DNA from 3 places in the Cohnella abietis genome. Region 3 is predicted to be linked to each of the others. Evidence: a T-box and tRNA genes for the amino acid it is inferred to sense, from the RefSeq annotation. Region 3 holds a T-box; the other regions hold tRNA genes.
What was found. The T-box of region 3 lies ahead of ileS (isoleucine--tRNA ligase). A T-box ahead of a tRNA ligase gene usually reads a tRNA of that ligase, here a tRNA-Ile.
Positions count from the first base shown of each region.

Region 1: it has a tRNA-Ile gene. The T-box ahead of ileS (isoleucine--tRNA ligase) is inferred to sense a tRNA for this amino acid. The anticodon was not compared.
Region 2: it has a tRNA-Ile gene. The T-box ahead of ileS (isoleucine--tRNA ligase) is inferred to sense a tRNA for this amino acid. The anticodon was not compared.

Region 1 is NZ_AP019400.1:106,354-109,627, forward strand. It holds rRNA gene KCTCHS21_RS00485 (16S ribosomal RNA) at 21-1,577, shown strand; rRNA gene rrf (5S ribosomal RNA) at 1,694-1,810, shown strand; tRNA gene KCTCHS21_RS00495 (tRNA-Ile) at 1,879-1,955, shown strand; tRNA gene KCTCHS21_RS00500 (tRNA-Ala) at 1,982-2,057, shown strand; rRNA gene KCTCHS21_RS00505 (23S ribosomal RNA) at 2,219-3,274, shown strand, end outside.
Region 2 is NZ_AP019400.1:11,632-14,905, reverse strand. It holds rRNA gene KCTCHS21_RS00070 (23S ribosomal RNA) at 1-1,400, opposite strand, end outside; tRNA gene KCTCHS21_RS00065 (tRNA-Ala) at 1,562-1,637, opposite strand; tRNA gene KCTCHS21_RS00060 (tRNA-Ile) at 1,664-1,740, opposite strand; rRNA gene rrf (5S ribosomal RNA) at 1,811-1,927, opposite strand; rRNA gene KCTCHS21_RS00050 (16S ribosomal RNA) at 2,045-3,274, opposite strand, start outside.
Region 3 is NZ_AP019400.1:4,512,896-4,516,169, forward strand. It holds gene ileS (isoleucine--tRNA ligase) at 1-2,022, opposite strand, end outside; T-box leader at 2,110-2,409, opposite strand; gene KCTCHS21_RS19890 (DivIVA domain-containing protein) at 2,527-3,012, opposite strand; gene KCTCHS21_RS19895 (YlmH family RNA-binding protein) at 3,096-3,274, opposite strand, start outside.

The DNA of each region.
Region 1 (3,274 bases), 2.7 Mb from region 3:
TACGAAGCTTCGGCTTCACTATTATGGAGAGTTTGATCCTGGCTCAGGACGAACGCTGGCGGCGTGCCTAATACATGCAAGTCGAACGGATCTTGTTTAGAAGCTTGCTTCTAAACTTGGTTAGTGGCGGACGGGTGAGTAACACGTAGGCAACCTGCCCATAAGATCGGGATAACATTCGGAAACGAATGCTAAGACCGGATAAACAATTTGATCGCATGGTCGAATTGGGAAACGCGGAGCAATCTGCGGCTTGTGGATGGGCCTGCGGCGCATTAGCTAGTTGGTGGGGTAATGGCTCACCAAGGCGACGATGCGTAGCCGACCTGAGAGGGTGAACGGCCACACTGGGACTGAGACACGGCCCAGACTCCTACGGGAGGCAGCAGTAGGGAATCTTCCACAATGGGCGAAAGCCTGATGGAGCAACGCCGCGTGAGTGAGGAAGGCTTTCGGGTCGTAAAGCTCTGTTGCCAGGGAAGAATAAGGGTGAGAGTAACTGCTCATCTGATGACGGTACCTGAGAAGAAAGCCCCGGCTAACTACGTGCCAGCAGCCGCGGTAATACGTAGGGGGCAAGCGTTGTCCGGATTTATTGGGCGTAAAGCGCGCGCAGGCGGTTCTTTAAGTCTGGTGTCTAAGTGCGGGGCTCAACCCCGTGATGCACTGGAAACTGGGGAACTTGAGTGCAGAAGAGGAGAGCGGAATTCCACGTGTAGCGGTGAAATGCGTAGAGATGTGGAGGAACACCAGTGGCGAAGGCGGCTCTCTGGACTGTAACTGACGCTGAGGCGCGAAAGCGTGGGGAGCAAACAGGATTAGATACCCTGGTAGTCCACGCTGTAAACGATGAGTGCTAGGTGTTGGGGGTATCATGCCCTCGGTGCCGAAGTTAACACATTAAGCACTCCGCCTGGGGAGTACGGTCGCAAGACTGAAACTCAAAGGAATTGACGGGGACCCGCACAAGCAGTGGAGTATGTGGTTTAATTCGAAGCAACGCGAAGAACCTTACCAGGTCTTGACATCCCTCTGAATCCTCTAGAGATAGAGGCGGCCTTCGGGACAGAGGAGACAGGTGGTGCATGGTTGTCGTCAGCTCGTGTCGTGAGATGTTGGGTTAAGTCCCGCAACGAGCGCAACCCCTAAACTTAGTTGCCAGCAGGTTAAGCTGGGCACTCTAGGTTGACTGCCGGTGACAAACCGGAGGAAGGCGGGGATGACGTCAAATCATCATGCCCCTTATGACCTGGGCTACACACGTACTACAATGGCCGGTACAACGGGCTGCGAAACCGCGAGGTGGAGCCAATCCCAACAAAGCCGGTCTCAGTTCGGATTGCAGGCTGCAACTCGCCTGCATGAAGTCGGAATTGCTAGTAATCGCGGATCAGCATGCCGCGGTGAATACGTTCCCGGGTCTTGTACACACCGCCCGTCACACCACGAGAGTTTACAACACCCGAAGTCGGTGGGGTAACCCGCAAGGGAGCCAGCCGCCGAAGGTGGGGTAGATGATTGGGGTGAAGTCGTAACAAGGTAGCCGTATCGGAAGGTGCGGCTGGATCACCTCCTTTCTAAGGAACCCTTCGGGTTATAAAAGTCCATAGCTACTTCGGTAGGATGGCAAATTCGTTTCTTACGCTCAAGTTCAGTTTTGAAAGAGCAATACACTCTTTCTTTAGAAAGCCGGTTTGGTGGCAACGGCGGAGGGGTTCCACGCGTTCCCATCTCGAACACGACCGTTAAGCCCTCCAGCGCCAATGGTACTTGGACCGCAGGGTCCTGGGAGAGTAGGACGTCGCCAAGCCGGGCTTTTCTTATCTCTGCTTGTAGAGGTAAGGAAGGAACATAGCCAGCAGCATCGGGCGCACATATTGGCCTTTAGCTCAGCTGGTTAGAGCGCACCCCTGATAAGGGTGAGGTCGGTGGTTCGAGTCCACTAAGGCCAACCATCTTTTCTTGAAACTTTATAACCCATGGGGACTTAGCTCAGCTGGGAGAGCACCTGCCTTGCACGCAGGGGGTCAGCGGTTCGATCCCGCTAGTCTCCACCATGAGACTTTCAGAGACGACCTTTGGTCGCTCGTTTGTACCTTGAAAACTGGATAGCGAAACAAAGCGCGAAAGAAGAGTAGTATCATCTATGCCTTACTAGTGTCTAATTATGTACTGACAACCGAACATTAGACTTCGTCTAACGTTAACGGTTGCAGTTGGTTAAGCTAATAAGAGCGCACGGAGGATGCCTAGGCGCCAGGAGCCGAAGAAGGACGCGACGAACAGCGATATGCTTCGGGGAGCTGTAAGTGAGCTTTGATCCGGAGATTTCCGAATGGGGAAACCCAGCTACCGTAATGGGTAGTTACCCTCGACTGAATACATAGGTCGTTGGAGGCACACCAGGGGAACTGAAACATCTAAGTACCCTGAGGAAAAGAAAACAAAAGTGATTCCGTCAGTAGCGGCGAGCGAAAGCGGAGAAGCCCAAACCTAAGAGCTTGCTCTTAGGGGTTGTGGGACGTCTCACATGGAGTAAGAAAAGAGAGTATTAGGCGAAGAGGTCTGGAAAGGCCCGTCACAGAAGGTAAAAACCCTGTAGCCGAAAGTACCCTCTCTCCGAGACGGATCCCGAGTACCGCGGGACACGAGAAACCCCGTGGGAATCCGGCAGGACCATCTGCCAAGGCTAAATACTTCCTGGCGACCGATAGTGAAGCAGTACCGTGAGGGAAAGGTGAAAAGCACCGCGGGAGCGCGTGAAAAAGAACCTGAAACCGTGCGCTTACAAGAAGTCAGAGCCCGATCTAGGGGTGATGGCGTGCCTTTTGTAGAATGAACCGGCGAGTTACGTTCACGTGCAAGGTTAAGCTGATGAGGCGGAGCCGAAGGGAAACCGAGTCTGAATAGGGCGAATAAGTACGTGGTCGTAGACCCGAAACCGTGTGATCTACCCTGTGCAGGGTGAAGGTGCGGTAACACGCACTGGAGGCCCGAACTCGTGAACGTTGAAAAGTTCTGGGATGACGTGGGGGTAGGGGAGAAATTCCAATCGAACTCGGAGATAGCTGGTTCTCCCCGAAATAGCTTTAGGGCTAGCCTCGAGGTAAAGCATCGTGGAGGTAGAGCACTGATTGGGTGCGGGGCCCGCCAAGGGTTACCAAGTCCAGTCAAACTCCGAATGCCATGTATGTATACTCGGGAGTCAGACAGCGAGTGCTAAGATCCGTTGTCAAGAGGGAAAGAGCCCAGATCATCAGCTAAGGTCCCCAAG
Region 2 (3,274 bases), 2.6 Mb from region 3:
GCGTTAGGTCCCGACTTACCCTGGGCGGACGAACCTACCCCAGGAACCCTTAGGCTTTCGGCGGACAGGATTCTCACCTGTCTTTTCGTTACTCATACCGGCATTCTCACTTCTATGCAGTCCACCAGTCCTTACGGTCTGACTTCTACCCGCATACAACGCTCCCCTACCCAAGACACCTAAGTGTCATGCCATAGCTTCGGTGGTGTGTTTAGCCCCGTTACATTTTCGGCGCAGAGTCACTCGACCAGTGAGCTATTACGCACTCTTTAAATGGTGGCTGCTTCTAAGCCAACATCCTGGTTGTCTTCGCAACTCCACATCCTTTCCCACTTAACACACACTTGGGGACCTTAGCTGATGATCTGGGCTCTTTCCCTCTTGACAACGGATCTTAGCACTCGCTGTCTGACTCCCGAGTATACATACATGGCATTCGGAGTTTGACTGGACTTGGTAACCCTTGGCGGGCCCCGCACCCAATCAGTGCTCTACCTCCACGATGCTTTACCTCGAGGCTAGCCCTAAAGCTATTTCGGGGAGAACCAGCTATCTCCGAGTTCGATTGGAATTTCTCCCCTACCCCACGTCATCCCAGAACTTTTCAACGTTCACGAGTTCGGGCCTCCAGTGCGTGTTACCGCACCTTCACCCTGCACAGGGGTAGATCACACGGTTTCGGGTCTACGACCACGTACTTATTCGCCCTATTCAGACTCGGTTTCCCTTCGGCTCCGCCTCATCAGCTTAACCTTGCACGTGAACGTAACTCGCCGGTTCATTCTACAAAAGGCACGCCATCACCCCTAGATCGGGCTCTGACTTCTTGTAAGCGCACGGTTTCAGGTTCTTTTTCACTCCGCTCCCGCGGTGCTTTTCACCTTTCCCTCACGGTACTGCTTCACTATCGGTCGCCAGGAAGTATTTAGCCTTGGCAGATGGTCCTGCCGGATTCCCACGGGGTTTCTCGTGTCCCGCGGTACTCGGGATCCGTCTCGGAGAGAAAGCACTTTCGGCTACAGGGTTTTTACCTTCTGTGACGGGCCTTTCCAGACCTCTTCGCCTAATACTCTCTTTTCTTACTCCATGTGAGACGTCCCACAACCCCTAAGAGCAAGCTCTTAGGTTTGGGCTTCTCCGCTTTCGCTCGCCGCTACTGACGGAATCACTTTTGTTTTCTTTTCCTCAGGGTACTTAGATGTTTCAGTTCCCCTGGTGTGCCTCCAACGACCTATGTATTCAGTCGAGGGTAACTACCCATTACGGTAGCTGGGTTTCCCCATTCGGAAATCTCCGGATCAAAGCTCACTTACAGCTCCCCGAAGCATATCGCTGTTCGTCGCGTCCTTCTTCGGCTCCTGGCGCCTAGGCATCCTCCGTGCGCTCTTATTAGCTTAACCAACTGCAACCGTTAACGTTAGACGAAGTCTAATGTTCGGTTGTCAGTACATAATTAGACACTAGTAAGGCATAGATGATACTACTCTTCTTTCGCGCTTTGTTTCGCTATCCAGTTTTCAAGGTACAAACGAGCGACCAAAGGTCGTCTCTGAAAGTCTCATGGTGGAGACTAGCGGGATCGAACCGCTGACCCCCTGCGTGCAAGGCAGGTGCTCTCCCAGCTGAGCTAAGTCCCCATGGGTTATAAAGTTTCAAGAAAAGATGGTTGGCCTTAGTGGACTCGAACCACCGACCTCACCCTTATCAGGGGTGCGCTCTAACCAGCTGAGCTAAAGGCCAATATGTGCGCCCGATGCTGCTGGGCTATTGTTCCTTCCTTACCTCTACAAGCAGAGATAAGAAAAGCCCGGCTTGGCGACGTCCTACTCTCCCAGGACCCTGCGGTCCAAGTACCATTGGCGCTGGAGGGCTTAACGGTCGTGTTCGAGATGGGAACGCGTGGAACCCCTCCGCCGTTGCCACCAAACCGGCTTTCTAAAGAAAGAGTGTATTGCTCTTTCAAAACTGAACTTGAGCGTAAGAAACGAATTTGCCATCCTACCGAAGTAGCTATGGACTTTTATAACCCCGAAGGGTTCCTTAGAAAGGAGGTGATCCAGCCGCACCTTCCGATACGGCTACCTTGTTACGACTTCACCCCAATCATCTACCCCACCTTCGGCGGCTGGCTCCCTTGCGGGTTACCCCACCGACTTCGGGTGTTGTAAACTCTCGTGGTGTGACGGGCGGTGTGTACAAGACCCGGGAACGTATTCACCGCGGCATGCTGATCCGCGATTACTAGCAATTCCGACTTCATGCAGGCGAGTTGCAGCCTGCAATCCGAACTGAGACCGGCTTTGTTGGGATTGGCTCCACCTCGCGGTTTCGCAGCCCGTTGTACCGGCCATTGTAGTACGTGTGTAGCCCAGGTCATAAGGGGCATGATGATTTGACGTCATCCCCGCCTTCCTCCGGTTTGTCACCGGCAGTCAACCTAGAGTGCCCAGCTTAACCTGCTGGCAACTAAGTTTAGGGGTTGCGCTCGTTGCGGGACTTAACCCAACATCTCACGACACGAGCTGACGACAACCATGCACCACCTGTCTCCTCTGTCCCGAAGGCCGCCTCTATCTCTAGAGGATTCAGAGGGATGTCAAGACCTGGTAAGGTTCTTCGCGTTGCTTCGAATTAAACCACATACTCCACTGCTTGTGCGGGTCCCCGTCAATTCCTTTGAGTTTCAGTCTTGCGACCGTACTCCCCAGGCGGAGTGCTTAATGTGTTAACTTCGGCACCGAGGGCATGATACCCCCAACACCTAGCACTCATCGTTTACAGCGTGGACTACCAGGGTATCTAATCCTGTTTGCTCCCCACGCTTTCGCGCCTCAGCGTCAGTTACAGTCCAGAGAGCCGCCTTCGCCACTGGTGTTCCTCCACATCTCTACGCATTTCACCGCTACACGTGGAATTCCGCTCTCCTCTTCTGCACTCAAGTTCCCCAGTTTCCAGTGCATCACGGGGTTGAGCCCCGCACTTAGACACCAGACTTAAAGAACCGCCTGCGCGCGCTTTACGCCCAATAAATCCGGACAACGCTTGCCCCCTACGTATTACCGCGGCTGCTGGCACGTAGTTAGCCGGGGCTTTCTTCTCAGGTACCGTCATCGGATGAGCAGTTACTCTCACCCTTATTCTTCCCTGGCAACAGAGCTTTACGACCCGAAAGCCTTCCTCACTCACGCGGCGTTGCTCCATCAGGCTTTCGCCCATTGTGGAAGATTCCCTACTGCTGCCTCCCGTAGGAGTCTGGGCCGTGTCTCAGTCCCAG
Region 3 (3,274 bases):
ATCCAGCTTGTTGTCCGATTTAATTTTGGCATGCTCTGAAGCTACATAACCATCAATCGTTGCATATAAAGCATAGAAAGCATGTGTATTAACTAACGTATCGACGATTTTGGATTTTCCTTCAGCAACAATTCCTTTGGAAAACCTTTTGCTGTTCCACGGAGCACTATCTGCAAGCAACGACCAACGGAATGCATCTGTACCGAACTCGTTGATGATTTCCCAAGGATCAATAACATTCCCCTTGGATTTACTCATCTTCTGACCGCTCTCATCAAGTACATGGCCTGTTGAGATTACTGATTTATATGGAGCTTTACCGTTATAAAGCGTGGATACCGCTAGCAAGCTGAAAAACCATCCACGAGTCTGATCGATACCTTCACAAATAAAATCAGCTGGATACTGCTGTTCGAATTTCTTTTCATCCCCAAAAGGATGGAAGTATTGTGCGAACGGCATAGAGCCACTGTCGAACCAAACATCAATAACCTCAGATGCACGGTTCATCACACCACCACAGCCGCAACGTAAATGAATAGCATCTACGTATGGCTTATGCAACTCGATATCTTCCGAAACTTCGCCAATGGCGAGCGCACGAAGCTCAGCTATGCTATGAGGTGCTTTCTCTGTTCCACACGATTCACAGGTCCACACATTTAGCGGTGTGCCCCAATAGCGATTCCGACTAATGTTCCAGTCAACTAGATCCTCAAGGAACTTGCCGAAGCGTCCATCGCGAAGATGCTCAGGGTACCATTTAATTGTTTTGTTATTTTCAATTAATTGATCTTTAACTGCGGTTGTTTTGATGAACCAGCTCTCCGTTGCGTAATAGAGAAGCGGTGTTTTGCAGCGCCAACAGAACGGGTAGCTATGCTCCACTTTTTCTTTGTGGTACAGCAGGCCACGCTCGGATAGCATTTTGACAATATCAATGTCGCAATCCTTGACGAAACGTCCTGCCAAATCCGTTACTTCTGCAATATATTTACCGGCGTTATCAACAACCATAAGCATCGGAATGTCGTGCAAGCGCGCTACGCGATAATCGTCTTCCCCGTGAGCCGGAGAAATGTGAACGATACCCGTTCCGCTTGAATCAGTGACGTAATCCGCGTCTATGACTCGGTATGCGTTTTCTACCTTCACGTAGGGGAATAACGGCTCATATACCGCACCGACTAGCTCATGTCCTTTTACAGTGCTTAGCGTCTCGTATTCACCCTTCATGACCTTCTCAGCCAATGCTGCAGCGACAATATAAACTTCGCCTTCTTGAAGGACCCTAACATAGTCCAGCTTCGGGTTCACCGCAAGTGCTACGTTCGCAGGAAGTGTCCAAGGTGTTGTCGTCCAAGCAAGAATGTATTCTCCGCTATCCTTCAGCTTGAATTTAGCAGTAGCCGTCAAATCCTTAACGTCCTCGTAGCCCTGCGCAACTTCATGCGAACTTAGCGTCGTCTGGCAATCTGGACAATATGGACTTACCCGATGTCCACGGTACAGCAGACCCTTATCATGAATTGTCGCAAGAACATGCCATACGCTTTGGATATAATTATTGTCCAAAGTAATGTACGGATCATCCATGTCAATCCAATAAGCTATACCTTCCGACAGTTCCTTCCATTGTCGCTCATACTCAAACACGCTTTCCTTACATTTCGTTATAAATGGCTCAATGCCATAATTCTCAATCTCTTGCTTGCCCGAAATGCCAAGCTGCTTCTCAACGCCAAGCTCGACCGGCAATCCATGCGTATCCCAACCGGCTTTACGAACGACGCGGTAACCCGACATCGTCTTGTAGCGACCGACGAAATCCTTCATGACACGACCGAGAACGTGACCGATGTGTGGTTTGCCATTAGCAGTCGGCGGTCCTTCGTAGAAAACGAAATTCGGCTTGCCCTCACGATTTTCGATTGATTTACGGAACGTACCGTCCTTCTTCCATTCGTCTAAAATGCGCTGCTCGCGCGATCTTGCTTTTTCTTTAACGTCGACTCTTTGCATATTCCCTCTTCCTCTCTCCTGACCAAGTAAAAACGACTTCGCCGTCCTTTGGACGACGATAGTTTAAAATAAAAAAACCCATCCCTGGAAAGGGACGAGGTTAGCTCGCGTTACCACCCTTGTTCCGTCTAAGTTTTCCTAAAGAAAGCTAGACGACAACTCGAAACGCAAAGAAAGCTAAAGGCTTAAGCCTGTTTCGCAACTATGCGTGTTCCCTTTAACGGTGGACATCCGGCACTGCTTAGTATCTACTTGATTTAAGTAATCAAGGGGTTCAGCAGCGCATCTCGGGGACGATATTCAGCACATTCCTCATGTTGGCTCGCAGCAATCGCCAACTCTCTGGATTTCAGATACATGCTTACTGCTTCCCGTCTGCGACATTCATATGGATTAATCTTATATCCCTGTTATACTTTTTGCCGAAGCATTTGTCAAACCCACTTTTTCATGTAAACAAAAAAAGGACCCTCTCAGGACCTTTTTTTGACTTGCTTGGAGAGATTAGGCTTCAATACCTCTTGGCTCACGGTTATCCAAGGAATCCCAACCATCTTGTGTTAGAAGCTCCATTTGCGTCTCAATCAATGCACGGAAACGCGCACGGTAAATGGTTGCCTGCTTTTTCAATTCCTCTACTTCCAAAGCTACCTTACGGGACTTGGAAAGAGCATCGTTGATAATGCGGTCGGCATTTTTCTCCGCTTCCTTAACAATTAACTGGGCTTCCTTCTTCGCGTTGCCCCTTAGTTCATCTGCAGCTTCCTGTGCGACAATAATGGTTTTGCTTAACGTTTCCTCGATATTTGAGAAATGGCCAAGCTTGTCTTGCGAAGCGGCGACCTGGTTTTGCAATTCCTTATTCTCGCGAATAATGGCTTCGTAATCCTTGATAATCTGGTCAAGAAATTCATTGACCTGATCTTCGTCGTAACCGCGCAACCTGCGGCTGAATTCTTTGTTATGGATGTCCAATGGAGTAAGTGGCATTGGCGCACCTCCTAGAGTCTAATAACCACGTAGCTTGTTCATTGACTGAATTCGACGCAAGCTGTGGAAATCCTCCTAGACTTCTACACAAATTTACCGACTCGCACTCGAACTCTGCCACTTTTTGACACGCCTTCCACTTCGAGCACCTTAAATCGACCAAAACCCTTCATCGAAACCATGTCACCTTCCCTCAATTGAAAAGAGGGATCCTCTACCGGCTTCCAACTGACTCGGCAACGGCCTGCTTTAATCGGAGCAA